Regions from separate parts of the Paenibacillus provencensis genome, predicted to be linked through region 2. Evidence: riboswitches for the same ligand, from Rfam matches in the RefSeq annotation. Region 2 holds a riboswitch; the other holds the start of a gene.
What was found. A riboswitch is a leader RNA that binds a small molecule or an ion and turns the genes downstream of it on or off. The one in region 2 is predicted to bind cyclic di-GMP.
Positions count from the first base shown of each region.

Region 1: it holds a riboswitch for cyclic di-GMP, as region 2 does, so the genes downstream of both, ACFQ3J_RS12835 (methyl-accepting chemotaxis protein) here and ACFQ3J_RS05380 (response regulator transcription factor) in region 2, are expected to answer to the same signal.

Region 1 is NZ_JBHTKX010000001.1:2,661,208-2,668,915, reverse strand. Features, by position in the region: gene ACFQ3J_RS12845 (GNAT family N-acetyltransferase) at 1-637, shown strand, start outside; gene ACFQ3J_RS12840 (GNAT family N-acetyltransferase) at 661-1,155, shown strand; cyclic di-GMP riboswitch class I at 1,412-1,496, shown strand; gene ACFQ3J_RS12835 (methyl-accepting chemotaxis protein) at 1,663-3,426, shown strand; gene ACFQ3J_RS12830 (non-ribosomal peptide synthetase family protein) at 3,447-7,157, shown strand; gene ACFQ3J_RS12825 (hypothetical protein) at 7,369-7,527, shown strand; gene ACFQ3J_RS12820 (WecB/TagA/CpsF family glycosyltransferase) at 7,625-7,708, shown strand, end outside.
Region 2 is NZ_JBHTKX010000001.1:1,124,210-1,131,917, forward strand. Features, by position in the region: gene ACFQ3J_RS05355 (MarR family winged helix-turn-helix transcriptional regulator) at 1-291, shown strand, start outside; gene ACFQ3J_RS05360 (flavin-containing monooxygenase) at 343-1,398, shown strand; gene ACFQ3J_RS05365 (hypothetical protein) at 1,434-1,616, shown strand; gene ACFQ3J_RS05370 (arsenite methyltransferase) at 1,646-2,446, shown strand; gene ltrA (group II intron reverse transcriptase/maturase) at 2,949-4,340, shown strand; cyclic di-GMP riboswitch class I at 4,567-4,652, shown strand; gene ACFQ3J_RS05380 (response regulator transcription factor) at 4,738-5,442, shown strand; gene ACFQ3J_RS05385 (hypothetical protein) at 5,887-6,348, shown strand; gene ACFQ3J_RS05390 (sigma-70 family RNA polymerase sigma factor) at 7,354-7,708, shown strand, end outside.

The DNA.
Region 1 (7,708 bases), 1.5 Mb from region 2:
GAACATCAAGTACTTGCGAACGAATAATGACTCTCTGAACCATCCCATGCTTCACATCAATCGAGACCTGCTGGGATATAAGCCGGTGCCGGGAAGATATAAGATGGTAAAGGCACTGCCTAAACAGATTGATAATCTATTGAACAACGAAACAAATGTGAAAGTAGAAGTATTACAGGCACTGACGGCAGATAAACCAGTAATAAAGAATTTAGTGCAGTTCTATATATATGATTTTACTGAGTTTACAAACGAGCAAATTAGTGAACAAGGTACTTATCCCATATTATCGGATCTCAATAAATATTGGGAGAATCATGAGGACTATAATGCTTATCTGATCAAGGCCAATGGAGAGATTGCAGGCTTTGTACTTGTAAAGCAATTGGAGGATGATCGGAGCTATAAACTTGCTCACTTTTTTATCCTTCGTAAATTTAGAAGAGCGGGAGTTGGAACTCAGGCAGCCAGAGCTGTCCTCTTTTCAGCTAAAGGGAAATGGGAATTGAATCAATTACAAAATAACTTTCCAGCAATACTGTTCTGGAATCGGATACTACTCTCTGGGGCTGTAAGCGAGAGTATTACGGTCAGATACGAACAAGGCAAGAGAATTCAGAGCTTTATTATTAACTAATGCAGAAAGTGAGGATAGGGCAAATGCTTGAAGTGTTCCCTGCAAGATTATCGGACAGTTCAGAAATATTGGATCTGTGGAAAGGAGCAGCCAGCTGGATCCAGGCCAAAGGAATCAACCAGTGGCATCCTGATGAATTTAACCTCGCGATGACCGAACAATTGATTATGGATCGTGAATTAGAACTATTTGTGGCAAAAAGGGAAGGTATCATCGTAGGAACACTGTACATTTGCTGGTCTGACCCAGTTGTCTGGGGAGAGCTGGATGATTCAGAATCGTCTGGATACATCCACAAGTTTGCTGTCAGCAGATCACATGCGGGTCAAGGAATAGGCACAGAGCTGCTGTTGTGGGCCGAGGATTACATACGGAGTAAAGGAATGAAACAGATTAGGCTGGACTGCATGGCAGAGAATGACAGGCTGAATCAGTACTATGCAGCGACCGGATATTCACATAAGAAACTGCTCCACTGGGACAATGGCTGGAAGATTAACTTGTATGAGAAGGAGTAACTCCTCTTTCGCTAAAGTGAAATAAGCGGACGAACTATATGCATGAGTATGATTGTAAATAGCAATGTATTAATCAGGACCTCATCCGTTTAACTAAACATGATTCGACAATCATTTATAATTTTTATCGAGATTTCAAGTGAAATATAGTCTTATAGTATTAAAAAAACAGTGAAAAAAACCGATTAGAAAAAGTGAACACTAGTTTACTTTTAGTTGTGGTAAGCTTAGGTAGTTCTTAAGTACTATCTGTAAATTGAATACGTGGCAAAGCTGTTGAAAAGCAGTGACGCAAAGCTAGAGGGACTACTTCCGCAAGGAAATGTCAGCCAGTTGCTTGAATGAGCCATGGCCTTATTTTGTCCATAGGTTCATTTTTTTGTTTACTAAGCGATCCGTGCAAGAAAGGAGGAAGAATGAGCCAAGAATCAAGGATGGAAGGTTTAACATGCGATTCAAGATGAAGTAGAAACTACATATGGATGAGTAGGGAGAGAAATGTCAGACATGAGTAAGTTAAAAAAATGGAGCTTCAAAAACCTGAGCATTGTTACTAGAAATATGATATTAACAAGCTTCTATATCATTATTACAGGTGCTGTCGTCATTGGCTGTAGTCAATTTATTCAAGGCAATGTATTAACCAAACAGCTTCAATCGGATTCCGGAAAATTAATGGAGGCTCTGGGAAGCCAGATATCTGTGGAAGATGCGGAAGCAGCGAAAAATAATCCGGATCCGAATTCTCCAATCCAACAGCAAATCACAAGTGTATTCGATGAGTTATCCAAGACACATCCAAACGTAGCACAAGGATATATCTTTGGACCGGAGCTGGAAGGCGGCACGCAAACATCAATTATCGCCTTGCCAACCGCTGTTCTGGAGATTTTTGCTGCAGAAGATATGAACCTGGGTGATATGTATGCTCAGCCTCAAATTCATGCAGACGGCGTGAAGGAGATGCTCGAAACCAAGGAAATAGCCTACACCGCAGCTTACAACGATGATTACGGTACATGGATTACGGTACTGTATCCATTTGTGAATGGAGCTGGCGAAGTGTTTGCATATATGGGAATTGATGTGGACGCAAGTCTGATTGCAACGGGCAAGCAGGAGCTGCTGACTTATACACTTCTTGCACTGCTTATTACCTTAGTTGTCGTTCTGGCACTGCAATACATCACAATTAGACAGACCTTCAAGCCAATCAAAGAGCTGATGGGAGCACTAGATAAGCTGAGTAAGGGCGACTTTACCGTACAGCTGAGAACCAGTGATGATGAGCTTGGACAAGTCAACGAGAAATTCAACACTACGGCTAGTAACATCAATAGTCTGGTTACTACAATTAAGAAAGTATCTGAGCAATCAGCGGAGCAATCCAAATTCTTGTTCAATGCCGTTGAAGTTAACAATGAAAATACCGTAGATATTACGAAAAATATTGAAGAAATGTCCGATAGTGTCGCGAAGCAAAGTGTGTCGATATCGGAGAGTGTCATTTCGCTCGAAGAAATCTCATCGGGTGTAACTACAATTGCAGGGAATACTTCCGAGCTGTCCGAGATCTCCTTGCAGATGAAGGAGCAATCCGAGGTTGGACATCAGAATGTGGATCAGGTCATTGAGCAGATGAACTCAATTAATCGTTCGGTTAAGAACTCGGTCGATATTATTGAGAAGCTGCAGATGCGTTCCGGCGAAATTGGCCAGATCGTTCAAGTGATTACAGAGCTTGCTTCTCAGACGAACCTGTTGTCTCTGAATGCAAGTATTGAAGCGGCAAGAGCCGGTGAAGAGGGACGTGGATTTGCAGTTGTAGCGGATGAAGTGAAGAAGCTGTCCGAAGCATCCAAGAAATCAGCAGATCAGATTGCCGAATTGATTGGATACATTCAGGATGAGACGGCACTCGCTGTAGAGGCGATTGGTGATGGAGAACAAAATGTAGCCAAAGGAATTGAAATCGTCAAAGAAACAGGCTCGATCTTCAAAGGCATCCTGGTTTCAACCGATTCGGTCACAAGCCAAATTCAAGAAGTGTCTGCAGCTACACAGCAGATGGTAGCGGAGACCGAGCAAATTACGGCTGCGATTAAATCACTTGCGGATATGGCTGAGAAAAATTCGGCAGTCTCCGGTCAAATTGAGCGAAGTGCTCAAGAGCAGCAGGCTGCTTTTGCCAAGATTTTTGATTCTGCGGAACAAATGAACGAGGTAGCAAGCGAATTAGAAACACTAGTAGACAAACTTAGAGTGCAATAAATAAAGGGAGCTGATATCTGTTGAATACCACCATGTTGTTAGAACAAAGCAAGCAGTATTGGTCTGACGAGCTGCAGCTGCCTTTGCCCGGATTTCATTTGTATACAGATGGGTCATTGAACTATGCAAAGCAGGCAGCAGCTCAGACAGAGCATGTACTGAACCTCGAGCCCGTAATGCTGAAGCGTTACAGTGAACTATATGATATGAAGGCATGGATGCTTGCCGGATACGCGGTATTCCTGCACCGAATGACTCAGGACAATGATATGCTGATTGGTGTGCAAAACAGAAGAGAACAGCTTCTTCCCCTGCGTATCTCCATAAGTGGAGCAGATTCGTTTAGACGTGTTTACGAGCTGGTGCGGGATAAGCTTGAACATATGGAGTCGACAGAGCTGAGCCATGCGGACATGGAGCATATAGCAGGGTATACGGTTAATTATCAAACGACATACGGTATCAATCCACGTCATGGAGCCAGCAGACTAGATTGGGATGTGCAGGAGGGGCCAGATTCTTGGCTCCTTCATGTATCGTATGATTCGCGGCTGTTCAAGCAAGATACAATTCATCGATACATTCAGCACTTTGAGCGGCTAATGAGCGGAGTGCTTGAAGATATGGATACTTCCATTTCCAGTCTGCCTATTCTGACTGATGATGACTGGAATGCCTACGATGAGTTGAATGACACGAAGATGGATCTCCCTGAGCAAGCGACGATCGTGTCCATGTTTTCTTCAATAGCAGCGCAGTTTCCAGACCGGACAGCCTTGTCCGCGAATGCAGATCAGCTTACGTATCAAGAGCTTGATCTGTTGTCCAGCAAAATTTCAAACATGCTCTTGGAGAAGGGAATACGTAAAGGAGAATTTGTATCCCTCTTTATGGAGCGAAGCTTAGAGACCATTATAAGCCTGCTAGGTGTAATGAAAGCTGGAGGAGCTTATATTCCGCTTGATCCGACCCATCCGGAGGAGCGAAATGCATATATCATTGAAGATACGAAATCGAAGGTGATTCTAACAGAGAGCAGCTATATTCAGAAGCTGGACTCACTGCTTGCCGGATTTGAGCATAGACCAGAGATCGTCTGCCTGGATCAGCTTGACGAGTCATACTCTGAGAAAGCTCCAGCGATCCGTATCGAAGAGGATGATCTGGCCTATGTCATTTACACTTCGGGATCAACAGGCAAGCCGAAGGGAGCACTTATTGCACATAAAGGTGTTGTCAATTTGGCGATGGCTACCAAGCAGGATCTTGGCTTGACGGAAGAGGACGTAATACTGCAATACTCTACCTTCAGCTTCGATGCCTCCGTGTATGATATATTCGGTTCAATCGGGAGCGGTGCCAGGCTGCATTTGTTATCCGATGAAGAGCGATTCTCTATCGATGCTTTTACAGAAGCCGTCGAGCAGTTAGAAGCGACCCGTATTGCCATTTTGCCAACCGTATTCTTTAACCGGCTTGCCGCTTATCTGCCCGAAGATGCGGGAATGAAATTTCAGAAGATTAAGAGTATTACCGTCGGTGGAGAAGCACTGACGGGTGAAACGGTAAGAATGTTCCAGAAGAAGCTGCAGATCCCTGTAACGAATCTATATGGTCCAACTGAAATCACTGTGGTTGCTACAGGACATAAGGTGGACTACCAAGTGTCTGAGGATGTCTCGACCATTGTGATCGGGACTCCGCTTGCCAACTACGAGCTGTATATTGTGGACGGCAATAATGAACTATGTCCGATTGGAGTTACAGGAGAGCTGCTCATCAGCTCGGTTGGAGTAGCTAAAGGTTACTTGAACCAGCCGGAGAAGACGAAGGAAGCATTCATCTCAGATCCGATCAGACCGGGTTCAGGGAAGAAATTTTATCGCTCCGGAGATTTGGTGAGGCTGCTGCCGAATGGACAGGTTGAATATAGAGGAAGACGAGATTCGCAGATTAAGATCAGAGGATTCCGAATCGAGATTGGCGAGATTGAAGATAGTTTTGCCAAGCACGAGAATATAAAGGACATTGCTGTGATTCCTGTTACGGAGGACGGTTCGAAGATATTAGCTGCATTTTATACAACGAACGATGGTGCTGTCATACCTAAAAAGGATCTTGTTCAATATCTTAGCAAGAAGGTTCCAGGGTATATGGTTCCTACGTATATGCAGCATGTAGTGGACATGCCGTTGTCTCCTACAGGCAAGATCGACCGTAAACAACTCGCAGCCTATGAACTCATGGCAGATGAGGATGCTGCAGTATATGTGGCACCGGAGAATGAGACTCAGCAAGCCGTTGCGGCGGCCTGGGAACAGGTGCTGGATCAGCAGAGAATCAGCATTCATGATGATTTCTTTGAAATTGGCGGGTATTCCCTCAAGATTCTTGAGATTTTGGTTCTGCTGAAGCCAAGCTATCCATTGCTCAAGATCAATGACTTCTTCCAGTATCCAACCATTGCGAAAATGGCCGAGCGGATTGAGGAGCTTGGCAAGGTGATTGAGAAGGAAGACAAGGATGCGGCTATCGTCAATCGCCCGGTTGAGGATTTAGCGGAACATCCGGCGGTCATTGGTACTGCAGATCACTTCAGTACGAAGAGCTATGCACAGAAAAACATTCTGCTGACAGGAGCAACCGGATATTTGGGTTCTCATTTACTGGCAGAGCTGCTTCATCGTTCAGATGCCATCGTGTATTGTCTGGTTCGTTCTTCTTCGGGGGTGGATCCATATGCACGTTTGGTTCAAATCATGCAGGGCTACTTTGGCAGTGAATCTGCGGAATGGATCGAGAACCGGGTTGTCGTATTGGAAGGTGATCTGGAGAAGGAGAACCTGGGAATGAATGAGGCAGACCAAATGCTTGTGGCTAAGCAGATTGATTCTATCATCCACTGCGGTGCCGATGTGAGACACTTTGGAGATGCCGAGCATTTCGCCAATGTGAATGTAGAGAGCACCAATCGTTTGCTGTCACTGGCAAGAGAAGGAAGCGACATCCGGTTCCACTTTATTTCCACACTTGGTATTCCGGAAGAGCTCGCTGAGAATGGACAATGGGCTGACATTGTTCAAGGCACAGGCTACATGACATCATCTGTCGAGAATGTATATACGAACAGCAAGCTTGAAGCGGAGAAGCTGGTCATTAAGGCGGGCGAAGAAGGGATACCGGTGAATGTTTATCGGGTAGGCAATTTATCCTGTCGATCGGATAATGGAGTATTCCAGAACAATATTGATAACAACGCTTTTTACCGAATGCTGAAGGCGATGCTTCTGCTCAGAAGAGCACCTCGGGTCAGATGGGAAGTGGATATGACTCCGATCGACTACGCAGGACAAGCCGTTACGGCGCTTGCGCTTCAGGATGAGACCGTAGGAAGAGTCTTTCACATATGTAATCCGGTTACGATTCCATACGAGCGCATGGTTGAGTACTTTACGGACGCTGGCTATGACATCACGCTAATGGACTTGAAAGAGTTTGAAGGCTGGCTGCTCAATCCCAATGAACCGAAGGATTCAGCAGGAGTTGAGCTCGCGATAGCTCAGCTGGAAGGGGATGGGGCGAAGAATTCCATGTTCCGGTACACTTGTCCGCAGACGATGGAGTTCCTTGAAGGCACCGGGGTGCAGTGTGCAGAGCCAGACGCGGCGTACTTTAATAAGCTGATAGATCATGCGGTTGAGATTGGATATTTTATTAAACCTACCATTTGATAAGTTGTGAAATTGATTGAACTCAAAGAAATAATAGGGATATCCTGAATATCGAGTTTAGGTTTCCAAGCCGTATTCAATAATTGTATAATAATGGAACGATGGGCTTTCAGTGAGCTCGTAATGACTTCCGAGGCCCGGCCCAAGATAGAAGCTATCTGAAGGCCGGGTCTTTTTTTACCCATTGGAATAAAGAAGGTGAGGGATCTATGTGCCGGTAAGAGCACTGAATTTTGACCTGGACGATACATTATCCGATCGACAAGCTTCCATTGATGACTATATCTCGAAGTTCATTACGATGTATTTTCCCGAGGCCGATGCTAACATATCGAACATAATCCTTACAAATCTATCAGGAACCTACTAGAGTTAGTGCAGATATACGAGAACGCATTAGGACTAAATGAAACAGCGAACGATGAATATGAACGATGAATATATAGTATAGAAGTGAGGTTATCATCATGGAGAACTATTCGAAAATTATGGGCATTCCGGTTCCAAAGATCACGATGACAGAAACGGTTCAAATCTTGAGCGAAGTCATA
Region 2 (7,708 bases):
GAGGCGTTAGGGACCGATATTACGACCTTTAGCCGACAAGTCCAATCGTTAATTAAAATGAATTTGGTCAAAAAATCGCCCGATCCGGACGACCGCAGGGTGTATGTGCTTTCGCTCACGACAGAAGGGAAGTACGTGGCCACGACGATTGACCAGCAAATGAACGCTTATTTAGCTGAAGTTTTCTCTCACATGAACGATTTTGAAAAAGAAACGGTCATTCGCTCCATTAAGCTTTTGAATGAAGCGATGTCAAAATCCAGCCTTTGCTGTTCCACCCCCATCGGGTGATTTCTTTTCTCTAATACTTGCAAATTGCAAATAAATCGGAGGATGTTGGGTATGAATGAGGTATTGGATACGATTGTCATTGGAGGGGGGCAGGCGGGTCTGGCTTCCGGCTATCATCTTCAGAAGAAAGGACTTCGATTTCTGATTTTGGACGCGGGCGACGAGGCGGGGGGCTCGTGGCCGCGTTATTACGATAGTCTCAAACTGTTCTCTCCAGCACGTTTCTCGTCGATGCCAGGCATGAAGTTCCCCGGCGATCCGAATGGCTATCCCAAGCGTGATGAAGTCATTCGTTATTTACAGGATTATCGGGCAAAATTTCAATTGCCGGTTCGGACCAATCAGCGCGTAGCATCGGTCGAAAGGGATGGAGAAGGGTTTAGGGTCCGTACGATAGCAGGGGATACGTTTCGGGCGCGCACCATCATTAATGCGGCCGGCTCATTTCACAATCCCTATACGCCAGTTTTGCCGGGGCAGGAGGCGTTTCAAGGCCGCACACTTCATTCCTCCGAATACCGGAATCCGGAGCCATTTCGCAATCAACGCGTAGTGGTGGTCGGGCGTGGCAATTCTGCCGTACAGATCGGTGTTGAGCTGGCCGAGGTGAGCAAGACGTCTTTAGCGGTACTCCGGCCGGTCCAATTCATGAAATCGAGGCTGTTGGGTCAGGATGTGCATTTTTGGATCAAACTGATTGGATTTGACACCTTTCCATTTTGGCGGTTCGGGAAAACTGCGCCGAGTTCAAGTGCGGTGAACGATTCGGGCGGGTACAAAGAAAAAGTAGCGGCAGGAAAACCGGATCAACAACCGATGTTTACGTCCTTTTATGAGGAGGGCGTCATTTGGCCGAACGGGACAAAAGAACCGGTGGATACGGTGATCTTTGCGACAGGCTACCGGCCGCATCTTCCCTACCTTCAAGCGATTGGCGCGCTGGATGCGGAAGGGAGGCCGTTACATCAAGCAGGCATAAGCGACGTTCCGGGGCTTTATTATGTGGGGCTGGAAGGGCAGCGTTCCTTTGGTTCTGCTACCTTAAGGGGGGTGGGGCCGGACGCGCAGTTTGTTGTTAAAAAGCTTTTGCATCATCTTAAACACTGAATACTTACATTTTTTGATAAAAGGATGGGACCGACTTGAACCTCAATTGGTTTGCTGCGGAAATACTTATGAAACAACGCCAAGGGGAAATCGAACGATCTGCTAGAGAAGCGTGGAAATGGTCAGACGCTATGCCAAAGCAATCGGCCCGATTCTTTAACCGACGGCCAATCATTCGTGCAACACCAACGGCCTGCTGCGCTGCGAGCTGCTGTTGATTGTATAAAAAAACTAGGAGTGATCTTTCATGAATCAAGTGAGTAATGATCAAATTCGTCAAAACGTTCGGAATCGGTATAAAGAAATCGCCTTACAGGACGTAGGGGCAGGGTCCTGTTGTACGCCAGCGCCAGCCAATGATTGCTGTAGTTCGGCCGCGGATGTTTCCGCTAAAATGGGCTACTCGTCAGAAGAACTGACAGCCGTTCCGGATGGGGCGAACCTGGGCCTCGGCTGTGGCAATCCGCAAGCCATTGCCGCTTTGCAACCGGGAGAAGTCGTGCTGGACCTGGGCAGCGGCGGCGGGTTTGATTGCTTTCTTGCCTCCCGTCAGGTTGGTGCTTCCGGCCGCGTCATTGGTGTAGATATGACACCGGAAATGGTCAGCCGCGCCCGCGAAAATGCCAGTAAAAGCGGATTTACCAATACGGAATTTCGGCTGGGCGAGATCGAGCATCTGCCGGTTCAGGACCATTCGGTTGACGTAATTATTTCAAACTGTGTCATTAATCTGTCCCCATCGAAGCAGCAGGTTTTTGACGAGGCGTTCCGTGTGCTGCGTAACGGCGGCAGACTGGCCATATCGGATGTCGTGGCAACAGCCGATTTTCCGGATGAAATCAAGCAGGATATCGACCGTATCTATTCAGGGTGCATTTCAGGAGCTTCCTCCATCGGTGAACTGGAGGCCATGCTTGCGCAAAGCGGTTTTACCCAAATTGAGATCGAGCCTAACGACGAATCCCGGACGTTCATCAAGGATTGGATTCCTGGCGCAAATGTCGAACAATACCTGGTGTCCGCCGCGATACGTGCCGTCAAGCCTTGAGCCATGACGGGCCGAACTGTTGCAGCTCGAGTTGAGTTGAACATGTTCGGCATAATAATAAGGCGCTGCCGGTAAACTGGCAGCGCCTTCGCCTTGTACGCCCAGCATGGGCGTCATCTCTAGGGTGAAAGTCCCGAATGGGGGCTGGCAAGCGCCTACCATTAGCCAAGGGCAAGGGTGTCCGCCGCGAGGCGGAATCTGAAGGAAGCCGGAGGCAAAAGCACGGCTCGAGGTACACGAATCCAATTTGAGGCGGTTGCAGCCGGATGAGTCACCATACCATGACGAAATCCTAAGCTGCCAAAGGCTGTAGCCGTAAACTTGGGCGAGTACGGGCGGAAAGATGGCGTTCTTATCTGGGGAGGCCTGCGGGATACGCGAAGTAACTTCGTAACCGCGGCTGAAAAGCCGCGCTGAACCCGCAGGAGTCAGCAGAAGCCATAGTACGCGTGTTGTTGCAACAACACACGGAAGGGCTGAACTTAAAGGAGAGAAGAAACCGATGCGTTCGCGCGAAGAGCAACGACAGCAGAATATCCCGCAAGGGAGCTCGCGGCAAAGAGAAACGGTGAAACCGCCAGGGTATGCCGGAGCGCCGAGTTCTTCGTCGGCACAAATCGACCATACTTCTCGCGAAGGACAATACGACTTGCTGGAGCGGATGCTCGAAGAGAGCAATCTTCGAGACGCCTATAAGCGTGTGAAACAAAACGGAGGAGCGCCTGGCATAGACCAAGTGACGGTAGCAGAGCTACAAGCGCACTTGTGGGAACGCTGGGAAACCGTAAAGTGGGAACTCCAAGCGGGTACGTATAGACCGATGCCAGTCAAACGGGTGGAAATCCCCAAACCCGGAGGCGGGGTGCGGCTGTTAGGTATCCCAACCGTGATGGATCGCTTTATTCAGCAAGCCCTCATGCAAGTGATGACGCCGATCTTCGATCTGCAATTCTCGCCGAACAGTTTCGGATTCCGTCCAAGGAAACGAGCACATGACGCAGTGAAACAGGCGCGGACCTACATCCAAGAAGGATGTCGCTGGGTCGTGGACATGGACTTGGAGAAGTTCTTTGACCGCGTAAATCACGACATCCTCATGGCAAGAGTAGCTAGGAAAGTTTCGGACAAGCGAGTCCTGAAGCTTATTCGAGCTTATCTAAACGCGGGAGTCATGGTCGACGGGATGAGGCAAGAGACGCTGGAAGGAACGCCGCAAGGCGGACCGCTCAGCCCGCTCTTAGCAAACATTCTGTTAGACGATTTGGACAAAGAACTGACGGGAAGAGGACTGAAGTTTGTGCGCTATGCGGACGATTGCAACATCTTCGTCGGAAGCAAACGCGCAGGCGAGCGCGTGATGGAATCGGTTGTCCGTTTTGTGGAGGGGAAGCTTAGACTAAAAGTGAATCGGGACAAAAGCGCAGTAGACCGCCCTTGGAAGCGCAAATTCCTTGGATTCAGTTTTCTGACCAACAAAAGCGCGACAATTCGAATCGCACCGAAGAAAGTGGAACAACTGAAAGAGCGCGTAAGAGGGATAACCTCGCGAACGCGGGGTATCTCAATGGAAAGCCGGTTGAAAGAACTAAACCGCTATCTGATGGGATGGATTGGCTACTTCCGCTTGGCATCCGCGAAGATGCACTGCGAACGCCTAGACGAATGGATTCGGCGTAGGTTGCGGATGTGTCTATGGAAACAATGGAAGCTACCCAAAACCCGACTTCGAAATTTACGCGCCTTAGGTGTGCCTGAATGGGCGGCAAGGATGATGGCAAACTCCCGGCGAGGATGCTGGGAGATGTCCCGAAATATAAATAACGCCCTTAACCGTTACTATTGGAACGACCAAGGGCTGTTAAGTCTAACTTCTCGATATCTTGAAATTCGTTAACCTTTAGGAACCGCCGTATGCGGACCCGCATGTACGGTGGTGTGAGAGGTCAGGGGCTTGCCGCCCCTATCTACTCGATTGCTTAGCGTATATTTTCGTTAAAATGTTGGCAAGAAGAGGGTTGCGCTATGTTCGAACATACGTTACTAAGGTGTGACACCAAGCAAACTTTTTGGCATCTATTGAAATATGGTAAAATAAATCAATACAAATATGTCGAATAGACTAGGAAAAAAGGCAAACCTGATCGAAAGACAGGGACGCAAAGCCACGGGTCTTCTGCACTAGTGCAATGATCGCCGGGTTACCCTCTCAAACCACACCAAGATGACAAGTAGGCACGCCAGTGAGAGGGCGTGTCTTTTTGTCATTTGAAAATAAAAAGAGGTGATCGATTATGAACAAACAAACAAGCTTTTCTGTAGAGATAAAAGATATGATCCGTAGGAACAGGAGTATCAAAGTATTACTGGCGGATGGTGACCTAGCTTGGCAACAGCGACTCGCTATGTTGCTTGAATCCGAGCCAGATATTTATTTATCTAACATCGTTTCGACAAAAGAGGAAGCGATTCGAGCGAGTGTACAATTAGACGTAGACGTAATGATCTTGGAAATGATTTTGAATTCGCCCAAACGAGACGGGCTGGACGCCGCAGCCGAGATTCTCAGAAATAAAGAGTTACCGATTATTGTCCTTTCTTCGATACATGATCCGGAAGTCATGGTCGATGCGGTTGTTGCCGGAGCGGTCAATTATATTACAAAGTCCAACTATATGGACATACCGGTTGCGATCAGAGAAGCTCACCGACGTCAGTCCTCTCTCCATGCGGATGTCGCGACGATAATCCGTAATGAGATCGAGCTTATAAAGCGAAAAGAATTGCATTGCATGCTCACACCTACGGAAAAAGAAATTTTGCAGCTCATAGGCTTGGGCTATCGACAGACAATTATCAGAGAATTACTTGGCATTACTTCGAACACCCTAAAATCGCACGTTCGTCATATCACTCGTAAATTCGACACCCGATCCATTCGAGAAGCTGCTGAGAAGGCGAAACGAAGAGGTCTGTATGATCAGCACTATGCTACGTGATTTAATGGGACTGAAATTGAAACAAGCTTTGGGAAAATTCGGGGATTTTCGACAAAATCATCATGGCAGAGGGTGACAAAAAGATCACCCTCCCCATTCGAACTAATAATAGGTAAAATGAAGGGGTGATCTAAGGAAAAATAGGAATATTATCCCTTACCAAAGGAGGTGGAGAGAAAAAAGATGAATGCTGGAGATTGTTGTCGTGAATCGGAGTCTGAAGTAAATCAAAATGGGACAGGCTCTCGTAAAATGAAGAGGATGGTGCCTTTAACTTACGTAATTATGCGGCTGTCCCCAATATAACAATGAAGGGATGATCGTCATGTATCAATTAGAAACGGAGCGTGAATTATGTTTATTAACATGGATTGATTTGCACTTCATTCAGCAGTTTTGCGGAAGGAGAGTTGTAGTATTTCTTGGAATTGGGGAGGGTGTCTGATGAATCTTACTCAACAGTCCATCCCCTATGAAAAAGTGGAAGCATGGCTTATGTCCTATAGTGATTGGAAAGCAAGGTTGGAATATGCGCAGGCAGAGCTTAAGCATATTCCGGGATTAACGAGGGCTCTGCATGAATGGGTGAATCATGGCAATGGAAGAAAACAAGAACCATTGTTGCGTACGGTCATTCATCGGATAGAGATCACTGAACATGAAATCCCGTTGCTATTATCGAGAATCGGATTGATCGATTACGCTTTCTCGGCTCTCACCACAGAGGAAATTTTGTTCGTTCGTCTACGATATTTGGATAAACTGGCGCTTTCGGTCATTATAGATCGCATTGCACTTTCCCGCCGCGCGTTCTTTTATCATCGGAAGCGAATTCTGCATAAAGTATATCGAAAAATCAAAGATCGGGCGGTCCTGTTGGAACTGGATTCCTTTGGAGAAGACTGATCATATCATTACTTCAGAAGATGCACATACGCATCTTCTATTTTTATGGTTCGTGAATTGAAGAATATCCCCGTTTTCAAACAGGCTCTAGGGTCTACCCCCATTTTTAGCAGTCAGTTCAATCTCTCCGAGTACGATTAACTCCTCACCAAGAGAAGAGATGCCGTGAATCTTTCTTGCACCGAACATGCACCGAACGCTGCACTAGATTTGCTCTTATTTTGCACGAATTATGCACCCAATATGCACGATTTTCCTGATACGATGATAGTATAGCAAGCTTAAGGGCAGCCTACAAGATCATCGGCTGTCCTTTATGTTTGTGAAGCGAGGATTGACGAAACGGGCATAACTTGTTCCATGCATGGTTTCGTCATGTTCCCCATTAATTCGTACAATAATACCGATGAAAGGAGGGCGATGATGCGGTTCCTATTAATCTGTAATTTAGAAATAGGTAGACATGCCATCCTGAACTGGATACATCTGTATTCATTCTATGCGCATTACTTTGCATTCCAGCCATTGAGCGCCGCTTCATTTTTTGCTGTGATCAGCAAAAAGAAGCGAAACGCTCTTTTTTATTTTCTGATTGAAACCCAAAAGAAGGTAGCTATTACAGTGACGAGTGCTGAAGGCATGTGATACGGGACAATCAAAAAGGAGCGTTTGAACTAAAACGTAGGACAACACCATCATAAAACAGACTGGTTATTCCTCTCGCAATGGTGTTGCCATGTGAGGAGGGAAATTGATATTATGTGCCCCACGTTGCATGCAATGTCAAACCACGATCCTTTTATGTGTTTTTACTATTCGTACGGCTCATAACGCCTCAACGATGGATATTACTATCAGACTTGGCTGCAAATCAGCATTGGATTGCTGAGCGGCAAGGTCTTTTTTATTTATGTAACACAATCAACAATCGTTTTAAAGGGAGCGTTGGCTGTCGCTCTCCCCCTCCATTTTGGTTTGCTCACAAACCAAAATGGAGGGACGAATATGAAAAGGATTAATTTGCGGGATATGTATCCCTTTATCAAAACGGATGTATGGATCGACCTAGATGATGAAGTGGCACAAGAAATCCGCCGTTTCGACTTAAACGAAAGTGCATACAAATTGCGCACCTATCGTCATCGCGCTTATTACTCGCTTGATCGGAACGACGGTATAGAACAAGATATTCTTTTCCTTTCGATTTCCCCGGAGGAATATTACGAGCGTAAGCTTTCCAATGAGCAGCTTTATGCGGCTATGTGTCGATTGCCGGAAAAATCGTTCAGACGAATTTATGCTCATTTCTTCTTAGGCATGAGCAAAGTAGCGATTGCCCAAGCTGAACAAGTTGATGAAC